2 regions of the Gordonia sp. NPDC003504 genome follow, and region 2 is predicted to be linked to the other one. Evidence: riboswitches for the same ligand, from Rfam matches in the RefSeq annotation. Region 2 holds a riboswitch; the other holds the start of a gene.
The links. Region 2 has a riboswitch for thiamine pyrophosphate ahead of ACWDPV_RS21615 (3-oxoacyl-ACP reductase). Riboswitches for the same ligand answer to the same signal wherever they lie in the genome.

Region 1 (5,012 bases), on a different contig from region 2:
CGCGGCGATCACGCAGACGCTCTCATTGGAGAGTTTCCACTTGCCGTCGAGCCAGAACCACTTCATCGGCTTGTACCGAGATCCGTTGCCCGGCAACGACATCTGCAGTTGCGCATTCATCGTGGTGCCGTTGACGGTGACCGGGCCGACGATCTGGTAGGTGAAACCGGAGCTCGGGTAGGCCGCCAGCAACCGCGAGACGGTGTCGACCGAAGTGAGGGCCTGGTTACCGCCCTGCAGTTTTCCGAGGCGCGACCCGCACGCGGAGCGCTGGTGTTCATGACGGTCTTGACCTTGGTGGTCAGCTGGCCCGGGGTGAGCGCCGCCGGTGCGGCCGCCGCCTGCTGCTGGGTCGGCTGGGCCGCGGTGTTGCTGCCACCATTGTTGTCGTCGGCGATGAGCAGGCCGACGACGCCGATCGTGACGATGAGTGCGGAGATGATCGTGGCCACACCGGCCGAGGCCAGCACCGTCGGCCAGCTCACGCCACCGCCGGAGCCCGAGCCCGAGTCCGAGCTCGAGTCCGCAGAAGCGTCGGCCGCGGCCGGTTGGTCGACGGCGTACTGCTCGGTTGGATAGTCGTCGGCCGGGTACGCAGACCCGTACGCCTCGTCGTAGGGGGCATCTGCCCCACCCGTCGCCCCGCCGACAGCGTCGTTACCGGTCGATCCGTGTGTCATTTCGTAGTCCCGTCATAGCCGGAGTCCACCCCCCGGAACCCGCTGAAGGAGAAGCTAACCTGTCTGTTCGCGATTCCCAACCCGCTGTTGCCCAGACCGAACCGCAGGCAATCAGGACGGATCGGCCTCCGGCCGCCAGTAGGCCTGCGCCTTCACGCCCTTCTTGCCGAGGCCGAAGTCCTCGCGCAGCACCCCGGCGACGGCTCGAGTGCTGGTGGAATCCAAGGCGACCCAACCGAATTGGCCGGCGGACGGGGTGGCCGCGGCGCGCACCGCGTCGACGAGGGCGGCACCGTCACGCTCGCGGCGAACCCAGTGCAAGGTGTCCTGCGGCCGCAGCCGGATCGGCAGATCCTTGTCGTCGTCGTGCGCGAATTCGAACCAGATCGTGGCCGCCACCTCCGGCGACGACGACGCACTCAGCGCGTCGAGCAACGAATTGATCGCCGGCAGCGAGGCCGGATCACCCGCGATGAGCCACCCGGTGGGAGCCGGCTCCGGGATGGCGAACTTCGATCCCATGAACGTGGCACCGATGGTCGTCCCCGGCTGCGCGGCCTGAGCCCAGCGGGCGGCCGCGCCGTCGTGGATGGCGAATTCGATGAAGAAGGTGTCGGCCTCGGCGTCCGCGTCGGCGAGGGTGTAGCCCCGCTGATGCGCCTTACCGTTCGACTCGAACCACAACCGGACCCACATCGTCGGATGGATCGGGCGGTCGGCGAGCAGGCCGCCCCCGGTGAATCCGACGCGGATGTAGTGGTCGGTGATCACCTCGTTGCTGGTGACGGTGAATTCGTAGTCGTCGGCGCGGAGCAGCTTCAGGATCGCTCCCTGGATACCCCTCGACGGCGCCTTGTGCTGGGTCTCGGCCATGCCGGACGTCCCTTTCCTCGACGGCGGTTTGAGGTCAGGTAGCCTAAGTCAAAACAGGCGAGCCGCCGCGAGCGGGCCCACCAGGACCTTTTACACCGGCGCCAACGGCACGATTACACCGGCGCCAACGGCACAACACCGGGATGCTGGTCCAGGAAATCCTTGGTGAAGGTACACACCGGCCGCACCCGCGCCCCCTGATCGCGAATGTAGGCCAGCGCACCCCGCGTCAATCGGGTTCCGAGGCCGTGTCCGGTGTACTCGTCGTACAGAACGGTGTGCAGCACCGTCACCGTGCGTTGCCCGTCGACGTCGTCGATCGAGTAACCGAGAACTCCGACGAGGTCACCGGCGACCCACAGTTCGAAGCGCTCCCGCTCGGGGTTGTGCACCACCTGCGAGATCTGCTGAAGAATCGACTGCGCCGTCTGCGGCGGGCGATGCCGGTGTTTGCGTTGCATGTGTCCATATCCCTTATGCCGTGGTCCGGTGAACGACGAACCCCTGCCGACCGGCGCCCCTTCCTGTCGGCGAATCACTCTCTGTGATTCCGGTCACACACTACATTACGGTTCCGTAGGTGGGTGACGTGAACGCAACGGCCTGTGGACGAATCCGTTACGGTTCGGCCACCTCGGCCAGGCGTCTGCGAATCGCTTCCACATCCCTGCCACCCGCACCATCCACCGGCCCATCGGCGCCACACCACCCCGACGTCGATCGGTTGAACCCCGACCCGCGTATGCTCATCCGTGTACGACGACGATGCATATCGTCGGTGCACAACTTCACACGCGGGGGCTCCCACGTACCGGGGGCTGAGATGGCGACAGGCGGTCGCCGACCGCCCGAACCTGTCCGGGTAATGCCGGCGTAGGGAGACACAGACTATGGGCACACCTGTATCCGCCGACCGCACACGCACCACCGACACCGTCGACGGCTCGATCCTGACCACCGGCCCGATCCAGGGCAGCACCAAGCACTACCTCGAGGTGGACGGCCTGCGCGTCGGGCAACGCCGCATCCACCTCACCAACGGTGAGCACCTCGACGTCTACGACACCTCGGGCCCCTACACCGACGACGCCGCCGACATCGACGTCGAGAAGGGGCTGCCACCGACCCGCGATTCCTGGACGCGGCCCGCTCCGATCGACGGCGCCTCGACCCAGTTGGCCTGGGCGCGTGCGGGAATCGTCACCGACGAGATGCGGTTCATCGCCGCCCGCGAGGATGTCGATGTCGAACTCGTGCGCCGTGAGGTCGCCGCCGGCCGGGCGGTGATCCCGGTCAACCATCGACACCCCGAGTCGGAGCCGATGATCATCGGCAAGGCCTTCGCGGTGAAAGTCAATGCCAACATCGGCAATTCGGCCGTCACCAGCTCCATCGCCGAGGAGGTGGAGAAGATGGTGTGGGCCACCCGCTGGGGCGCCGACACCATCATGGACCTCTCCACCGGCTCCGACATCCACATGACCCGCGAATGGATTCTGCGCAACTCGCCGGTCCCCGTCGGTACCGTGCCGATCTACCAGGCATTGGAGAAGGTGAAGGGCGATCCGACCAGGCTGACGTGGGAGATCTACCGCGACACCGTGATCGAGCAGGCCGAGCAGGGCGTGGACTACATGACCGTGCACGCCGGGGTGCTGCTGCGGTACGTGCCACTGACCGCCCGCCGCGTCACCGGCATCGTCTCGCGCGGTGGGTCGATCATGGCCGCCTGGTGCCTCGCCCACCACGAAGAATCATTCCTCTACACCCACTTCGACGAACTGTGCGAGATCTTCCGGCGCTACGACATCACCTTCTCCCTCGGCGACGGACTGCGTCCCGGCTCGATCGCCGACGCGAACGATGAGGCTCAGTTCGCCGAACTGCGGACCCTTGGGGAACTCACCACGATCGCGAAATCTCATGGCGTGCAGGTGATGATCGAGGGACCGGGCCACGTGCCGATGCACAAGATCGCCGAGAACGTGCGGCTGGAGGAGGAACTGTGCGAGGAGGCACCGTTCTACACCCTCGGCCCACTCGCCACCGACATCGCACCCGCCTACGACCACATCACCTCGGCGATCGGTGCGGCGATGATCGCCCAGGCCGGCACCGCCATGCTGTGTTATGTCACGCCGAAGGAGCACCTGGGCCTGCCCAACCGTGACGATGTCAAGGTCGGCGTCATCACCTACAAGATCGCCGCACACTCCGCCGATCTGGCCAAGGGCCATCCGCGCGCACAGGAGCGCGACGACGCACTGTCCAAGGCGCGCTTCGAGTTCCGCTGGAACGATCAGTTCAACCTGGCACTCGACCCGGACACCGCACGTGAGTACCACGACGAGACCCTGCCCGCCGAGCCGGCCAAGACCGCCCACTTCTGCTCCATGTGCGGTCCCAAATTCTGCTCGATGCGGATCTCGGCGGACGTGCGCGCCTACGCCGAGGAGAACAATCTGGTGACCGCCGAGGACATCGACCGCAAGATCGCCGCCGAAATGGCCGCCAAGTCAGCGGAATTCGCCGACGCGGGCGGACGTATCTACCTCCCCATCGAGGCGGGCAGCACGCCGTGAGCTCTCACCCCCTGCCCACCGCCCCGCCGGGGGTCACGCCGACGCGGGTGATGACCGTCGCCGGCTCGGATTCCGGTGGCGGCGCTGGTATTCAGGCCGATCTGCGCACCTTCGCACTGTTGGGCCTGCACGGATGCGTTGCCGTCACCGCGGTCACCGTGCAGAACTCGGTGGGCGTCAGCGGGTTCCAGGAGATCGACCCGGGTATCGTTGCCGCCCAGATACACTCGGTGGTCTCCGACATCGGGGTGTCGGCGGTCAAGACCGGCATGCTCGCCTCGGCGCCGATCATCGACGCCGTGGTGGCCGCATGCACCGAACTCGGCATCGGGCGAGACGCGCCCGTCCCGCTGGTGGTCGATCCGGTGAGCGCATCGATGCACGGCGACGCCCTGCTCGCCACCGAGGCCCTGGACACGTTGCGCACCAACCTGTTTCCGCTTGCCACGCTGGTGACGCCGAACCTCGACGAGGTGCGATTGCTGACCGGGATCGAGGTCGTCGACGACGCCACCCAGCGTGATGCGGCACGCGCTCTTTACGCACTCGGCCCGCGTTGGGTGTTGGTCAAGGGTGGTCATCTGCGGACCAGCGCGCAGAGCCCCGATCTCCTGTTCGACGGTGAACAGTTCCTCGAGTTCACCCACGAACGCATCGACACCGGCCACGATCACGGCGCCGGCGACACCCTGGCAGCCGCGACGGTATGTGCTCTCGCACATGGCAGGTCGGTGCCGGATGCGGTCGGATTCGCCAAGGACTGGGTGACCCGCGGGCTCGCGGCCGCCTATCCCCTCGGCGCGGGCCACGGGCCGGTCAATCCGCTGTGGCGGGTCGGTGCGGCGCCGGACGGTGCGGCTACCGACGGTGAGACAGC
Region 2 (5,012 bases):
TACAGTGCGGCCGTTGCGTAGGCGATGCCCTCCGTTGCCGGATCCCATCCGGCGTTTCGTGACTGCGCCGATGCTGCTGCCATGCGGGTGCGGGCGGCACGGGCGTCCCCCTGACCGATCGCCAGGCACACCTCGGCTGCCGCGTCGCGGACACCGGCTGCGGCACGGCGTTGGACCGCACCCCGACGAAAGGGCCAATCCGCGACGTGCACCAACCCGACAACCAGCACGCCGATCAGGTACCAGAGGGCTTGGACGCCGGGAGCCAGATGGGACCCGCCGAACTGTCCGAAGGCGACACCGATGCTGAGCATCATGCCGAACGCGGGCCCGGCGGGGCCTACCGCTCCGACGAGGCCCGACACCGCTCCGGCCAACGCGGCCAGCCCGATCATTGCCGTAGGGCCATCGACGAACCATCCACCGATGCCGATCCCGATCACCGCACCCGAGGCCTGCGCGAGGAGCCCGGTCAGCCGACCCCGATACGAGTCGCCGATCACGAACGCGACCGAACACGCCGCACCGAGATACGCAACACCCAGCTTGTCCCAGTCGCCGATGGCCCAACCGAGGAGCAGCAGCGTTCCACCCGCAACGAGGGCGCGCACGGCCCCGGACACTGCGAACGGAGCACCCGACGGCCGGAAGGCCGCGACCAATGCTGCGCTGACGGCCGACATATCCGGCAGATTAAGGCATGTCACCCGGCAGGAACAGTGCCCGCACGGCACGTCGGCGCGTGGCGGCACTCACCATAACTCGCACGCGGGCTCGACCCGATGAGTACGAGAAGCCGCCGGAAGGCGTCGACACCGCTGAGATCCGGCGATCAACCCGGCACGAGGTGGTCACCGTGATCGTCCGCCTTGCCCTCTCGGTGACCTGTTCGGACAACGACAGGCGTTGATGCCGGCGTAGCGATCGTCGGGGGCCGATCGGTGGTCGCCATGACGGCCGGTTCGCCGACCGATCTCATCGCGCCGCGAAACGTGCTTGGCGTGCGGCGTGCGCGCCTCGGTCTGATCGGTTCACCGCCCGCTCACCCGAAACCAACACCGCCGCCCCTACTTCGAGGCCAATCGAAACGGGGCGGCAGTGTTGTGTCAGCTCTGGCCAGATTCAACAGCGCGGACGTTCGGCAAGTAGTCCTCGATGTACTTGGCCACCACCTCCCGCGCCCATCGGAGCCAAGTGATTCGATCGTCATGCGAGAGCGCAAGACTCTCCCCGTGGCGACGCGCGGTAGCCAGCGCCGTGAGCGGGTCCATCTCAGCTTTTGACGTGCCTAGAGCAGCGTGCATCCTGCTCCACGATGGCGCGGTCTTATCGCCGTCTTCGAGGTGTACGAACTCATGGCGCAGACATTCGATTGCGCGGTAGCAATAGAAGGCGGTGTCAATCGAAAGCCGGAGAGCCATCCGCATGTCGGCAAGCGCGTGCCTCACGTTCGCGTTCTGGCCCACAGCTGCGAGGTACCTCCCGAGCAGTTCAGCTTCCACACGATCGCCCTCGACTCGGGCGAAGGCTGGCATCGTTGTGTTGCTACCCACGAACCCCTCTACGTCGGCTCTGCCCGTAGTCATCTCGATCTCTAGAGATGCAGCAAGGACAAATCCCAGAGAGAGTACGCCGCGAACCGACGCCTCGACTTCGTACCAGATGGGATTGAGCCAAACAGAGTCGTTCTCATTGCCACTGCCGATTTGGTAGTCATCCTCGAAGGTGACCCGGACGTTAAACGCGGACCGATTGAAGTACACCTCGACCTGTCGACTACCACTAGCCAACTTGATCGGGTGATCTAGCCGCCAGTTCCCTGCTTGCGGGTGGATGAGGCCAGTGAACACGATGTCGTGCTTGTGGCCCACGAGTCGACGACTCCCTTCACCACGACGGCTTCCGGGTCGATGTTGTGCAAATGTTGTGCAAGACAACGAAATATCGCTCTAACCTGGTGGTCCCGGCTGGGATCGAACCAGCGACCTCCCCGGTGTGAACGGGACGCTCTTCCACTGAGCCACGGGACCGTGTTCCGACGCTCTGGGGCGTCGGTGCACGAGCAGGAACAGTACACGCCCGTTGCCGGTTTACCCAAATCGCCTGACACCGACGACGACCAGCGACGCGTGGGCCGCCGACAGCAGCTGCGTTGTCCGCGACGTCCGTATCCAGAAACCCCTGGAACCCCATCATGCACACCCGCAACGGCGCCGACCCTGTGCCACAACTCCCCTGGACGCGACGCTGACCAGGCGATTTGGCATCGCCGTAACGTTCGGATAATGTTCTGTCCCGCATCGCGAGCACAATGGTCCACAAGATCGCTCGCGGGGCATGCGGATGTAGCGCAGCTGGTAGCGCATCACCTTGCCAAGGTGAGGGTCGCGGGTTCGAATCCCGTCATCCGCTCGGTGCGAGCAAGCTCGCCTCTGGTGGTGTGGCCGAGTGGTGAGGCAACGGCCTGCAAAGCCGTGCACACGGGTTCGATTCCCGTCGCCACCTCCAAGGGAGTCAATTTCCACGCCAATTTCATAGCCCGCGCGATTAGCTCAGTGGGAGAGCGCTTCCCTGACACGGAAGAGGTCACAAGTTCAATCCTTGTATCGCGCACCACGAGAACCCGCCGAACCGGCGGGTTTTTTCATTCCGAGGGCCCCACCGCGACGCCGTTGCCTGCGCATTTGGATTATCACCACGGCATCGAATATGGTTGCGCAGCACGTCGTAGCGGTTTCCGCGCGTGCCGTCATGCGGATGTAGCGCAGCTGGTAGCGCATCACCTTGCCAAGGTGAGGGTCGCGGGTTCGAATCCCGTCATCCGCTCGGTCAAAATTTCATATCCCGCGCGATTAGCTCAGTGGGAGAGCGCTTCCCTGACACGGAAGAGGTCACAAGTTCAATCCTTGTATCGCGCACGAGAGAAACCCACTCATCGCAGTGGGTTTCTTGCTGGGTCAGACGTGCCCCATCCGAGCGCGACCGACCCGAGAAGATCCCAGCCCACCCGCTACCCGAGATCAGTGATGACCATGGACCGCGCCGCCTTGCAGTACACCCTTGAATGGGTGACCACCCACGATGTTGCCGTCAGTGGAGCCGAGGTGATCACCGACCTGCTTCCCATCACCCGCCGCGTCGATGACATCCGCGCCCGCGACGAGGAACTCCGTGCCGCTGTTGCACGGATCGAATCCCGTCGCCTCGTCGGGGTCTGATCACCCGCCGACCTCCTCGCCGCACCGCACTGCGTCGGCCCGGCGGTCTCTGTCGACCGCTGCAGAAGGTCGCACGCAGAACGTGACACGAGAAGGTTGCATCCGTCGCGGCAATACGATTCGATGACCTACGACACGGGGTGCCGGCGTCCGGCCGGCTGAGAACACACCCGTCGAACCTGCTCCAGTTAGCACTGGCGAAGGGATGGTCTGAGAATGCCTGTGGCGTTGCCGTTTTCCCAACACGTCGTACTCGTCACCGGTGGAGCCCGCGGGCTCGGTGCCCACATCGTGCGGGCGGTCGCCGCTCAGGGAGCCCGCGTCGTCATCAACTACCGTCGCAGCGCCGATGCCGCGGCCGCACTCGCGGCAACGATCGGCACCAATGCCATCGCACTGCCCGCCGACGTCACTGACCGGGCGGCCGTAGCATCGCTGATCGAGAGCGCGGCAACCCATTTCGGCGATCCGATCACCGCGGTCGTCAACAATGCGCTGCCCGACTACTCGTTCAACGGCGACGCCCGATCCCACGCCGACGATCTGAGCGTCGACGAGCTCGACGTCCAATTCCGTGGTGTCGTCGGTGGCGCTCTCCACACGGTGCAGGCCGCACTCCCCGGGATGCGGGCAGCCGGCGGTGGCCGCATCATCAACATCGGCACCAACCTGGTCCAGAATCCCGTTGTCCCCTACCACGATTACACCGCAGCCAAAGCCGCGTTACTGGCGCTCACACGCACCCTGTCGGCCGATCTCGGCCCGGATGGCATCACGGTGAACATGGTCTCGGGCGGGCTGCTGCGCACCACCGACGCCAGTTCCGCCACGCCGCCCGAGGTGTTCGACGCCATCGCGGCCGCGACTCCGCTGCGGTCGGTGACCACGCCGGCCGAATTCGCCGACGCCGTCCTGTTCTTCCTCTCGCCGTGGTCGCGCGCGGTCACCGGGCAGAACCTGGTGGTCGACGGCGGACTGGTGAAGGACTGACGACACCGGGACGAGCCATGACATCCTCCGGGACCTGCCCCGGTGACCGCATCCAACCCGGTTACGACGCGCTCGCCGACGTGTACGCGACACGGTTTCCGACGGCATACGCGTCGCCGTTGGAACGGCACGCGATCAGCATGTTCATCGACGAGCTGCCCGAGTCGGGCGCGCACGTCGTCGATGTGGGTTGTGGGACAGGGCATGTCGCAAGCGATCTGAACGATCACGGCGTCGACGTCCGCGGCGTGGATCCTAGTGAGCAGATGCTGGCGCATGCACGCCGGGCATATCCACACCTTCGGTTCGATCTCGGCGACGCGTGGTTGGGCGACGTCGATCTCCACGCCACCGCCGGAATCATCTCCCGCTTCAGCCTGATTCATCTCCCGCCGGGCGATGTTCACGCGGTACTGGACGACTGGCATCGCCGGTTGCCCGCTGGTGCCATCCTCCTCGTCGCAATGCAGAGCAGTGACGAAGCCGGAGTGCACGAGTTCGACCATGCCGTCGCGCCTGCGTGGCGCTGGCATCCGGATGCGTTGACCGACAGCGCCGCTACCGCCGGCTTCACCGAGTCGTGGCGTCTTGTCAGCCGCCCCGACCTCGACAACCGCTTTCCGCACGTCCATCTCCTCCTCCGCCGAAGTCCTGCTCCGCCGAACCCCTCCCGCACCGACCGGTACACCGCGTCCCGAGCACGACGTCGGTAAGGTCACCGCATGAAGATCGAGGAGACGTTCTCCGACATCGCGGTGACCTTCGAGGCCATCGGTGCCGCGGCGATGATTCTCGGATTTGCCA

Region 1: another riboswitch for thiamine pyrophosphate. It lies ahead of thiC (phosphomethylpyrimidine synthase ThiC); the one in region 2 lies ahead of ACWDPV_RS21615 (3-oxoacyl-ACP reductase).

What each region holds. Positions count from the first base shown of each region.
Region 1 covers NZ_JBSFPC010000002.1:547,840-552,851, forward strand. The annotation lists gene ACWDPV_RS06745 (hypothetical protein) at 1-192, opposite strand, end outside; gene ACWDPV_RS06750 (hypothetical protein) at 280-579, shown strand; gene ACWDPV_RS06755 (siderophore-interacting protein) at 792-1,553, opposite strand; gene ACWDPV_RS06760 (GNAT family N-acetyltransferase) at 1,667-2,014, opposite strand; TPP riboswitch at 2,338-2,450, shown strand; gene thiC (phosphomethylpyrimidine synthase ThiC) at 2,444-4,135, shown strand; gene thiD (bifunctional hydroxymethylpyrimidine kinase/phosphomethylpyrimidine kinase) at 4,186-5,012, shown strand, end outside; gene ACWDPV_RS06775 (VOC family protein) at 4,994-5,012, opposite strand, start outside.
Region 2 covers NZ_JBSFPC010000016.1:1,924-6,935, forward strand. The annotation lists gene ACWDPV_RS21570 (FUSC family protein) at 1-683, opposite strand, end outside; gene ACWDPV_RS21575 (hypothetical protein) at 1,107-1,871, opposite strand; tRNA gene ACWDPV_RS21580 (tRNA-Val) at 1,956-2,030, opposite strand; tRNA gene ACWDPV_RS21585 (tRNA-Gly) at 2,340-2,412, shown strand; tRNA gene ACWDPV_RS21590 (tRNA-Cys) at 2,435-2,508, shown strand; tRNA gene ACWDPV_RS21595 (tRNA-Val) at 2,542-2,616, shown strand; tRNA gene ACWDPV_RS21600 (tRNA-Gly) at 2,754-2,826, shown strand; tRNA gene ACWDPV_RS21605 (tRNA-Val) at 2,847-2,918, shown strand; gene ACWDPV_RS21610 (hypothetical protein) at 3,069-3,218, shown strand; TPP riboswitch at 3,345-3,441, shown strand; gene ACWDPV_RS21615 (3-oxoacyl-ACP reductase) at 3,435-4,208, shown strand; gene ACWDPV_RS21620 (class I SAM-dependent DNA methyltransferase) at 4,226-4,921, shown strand; gene ACWDPV_RS21625 (DUF1622 domain-containing protein) at 4,931-5,012, shown strand, end outside.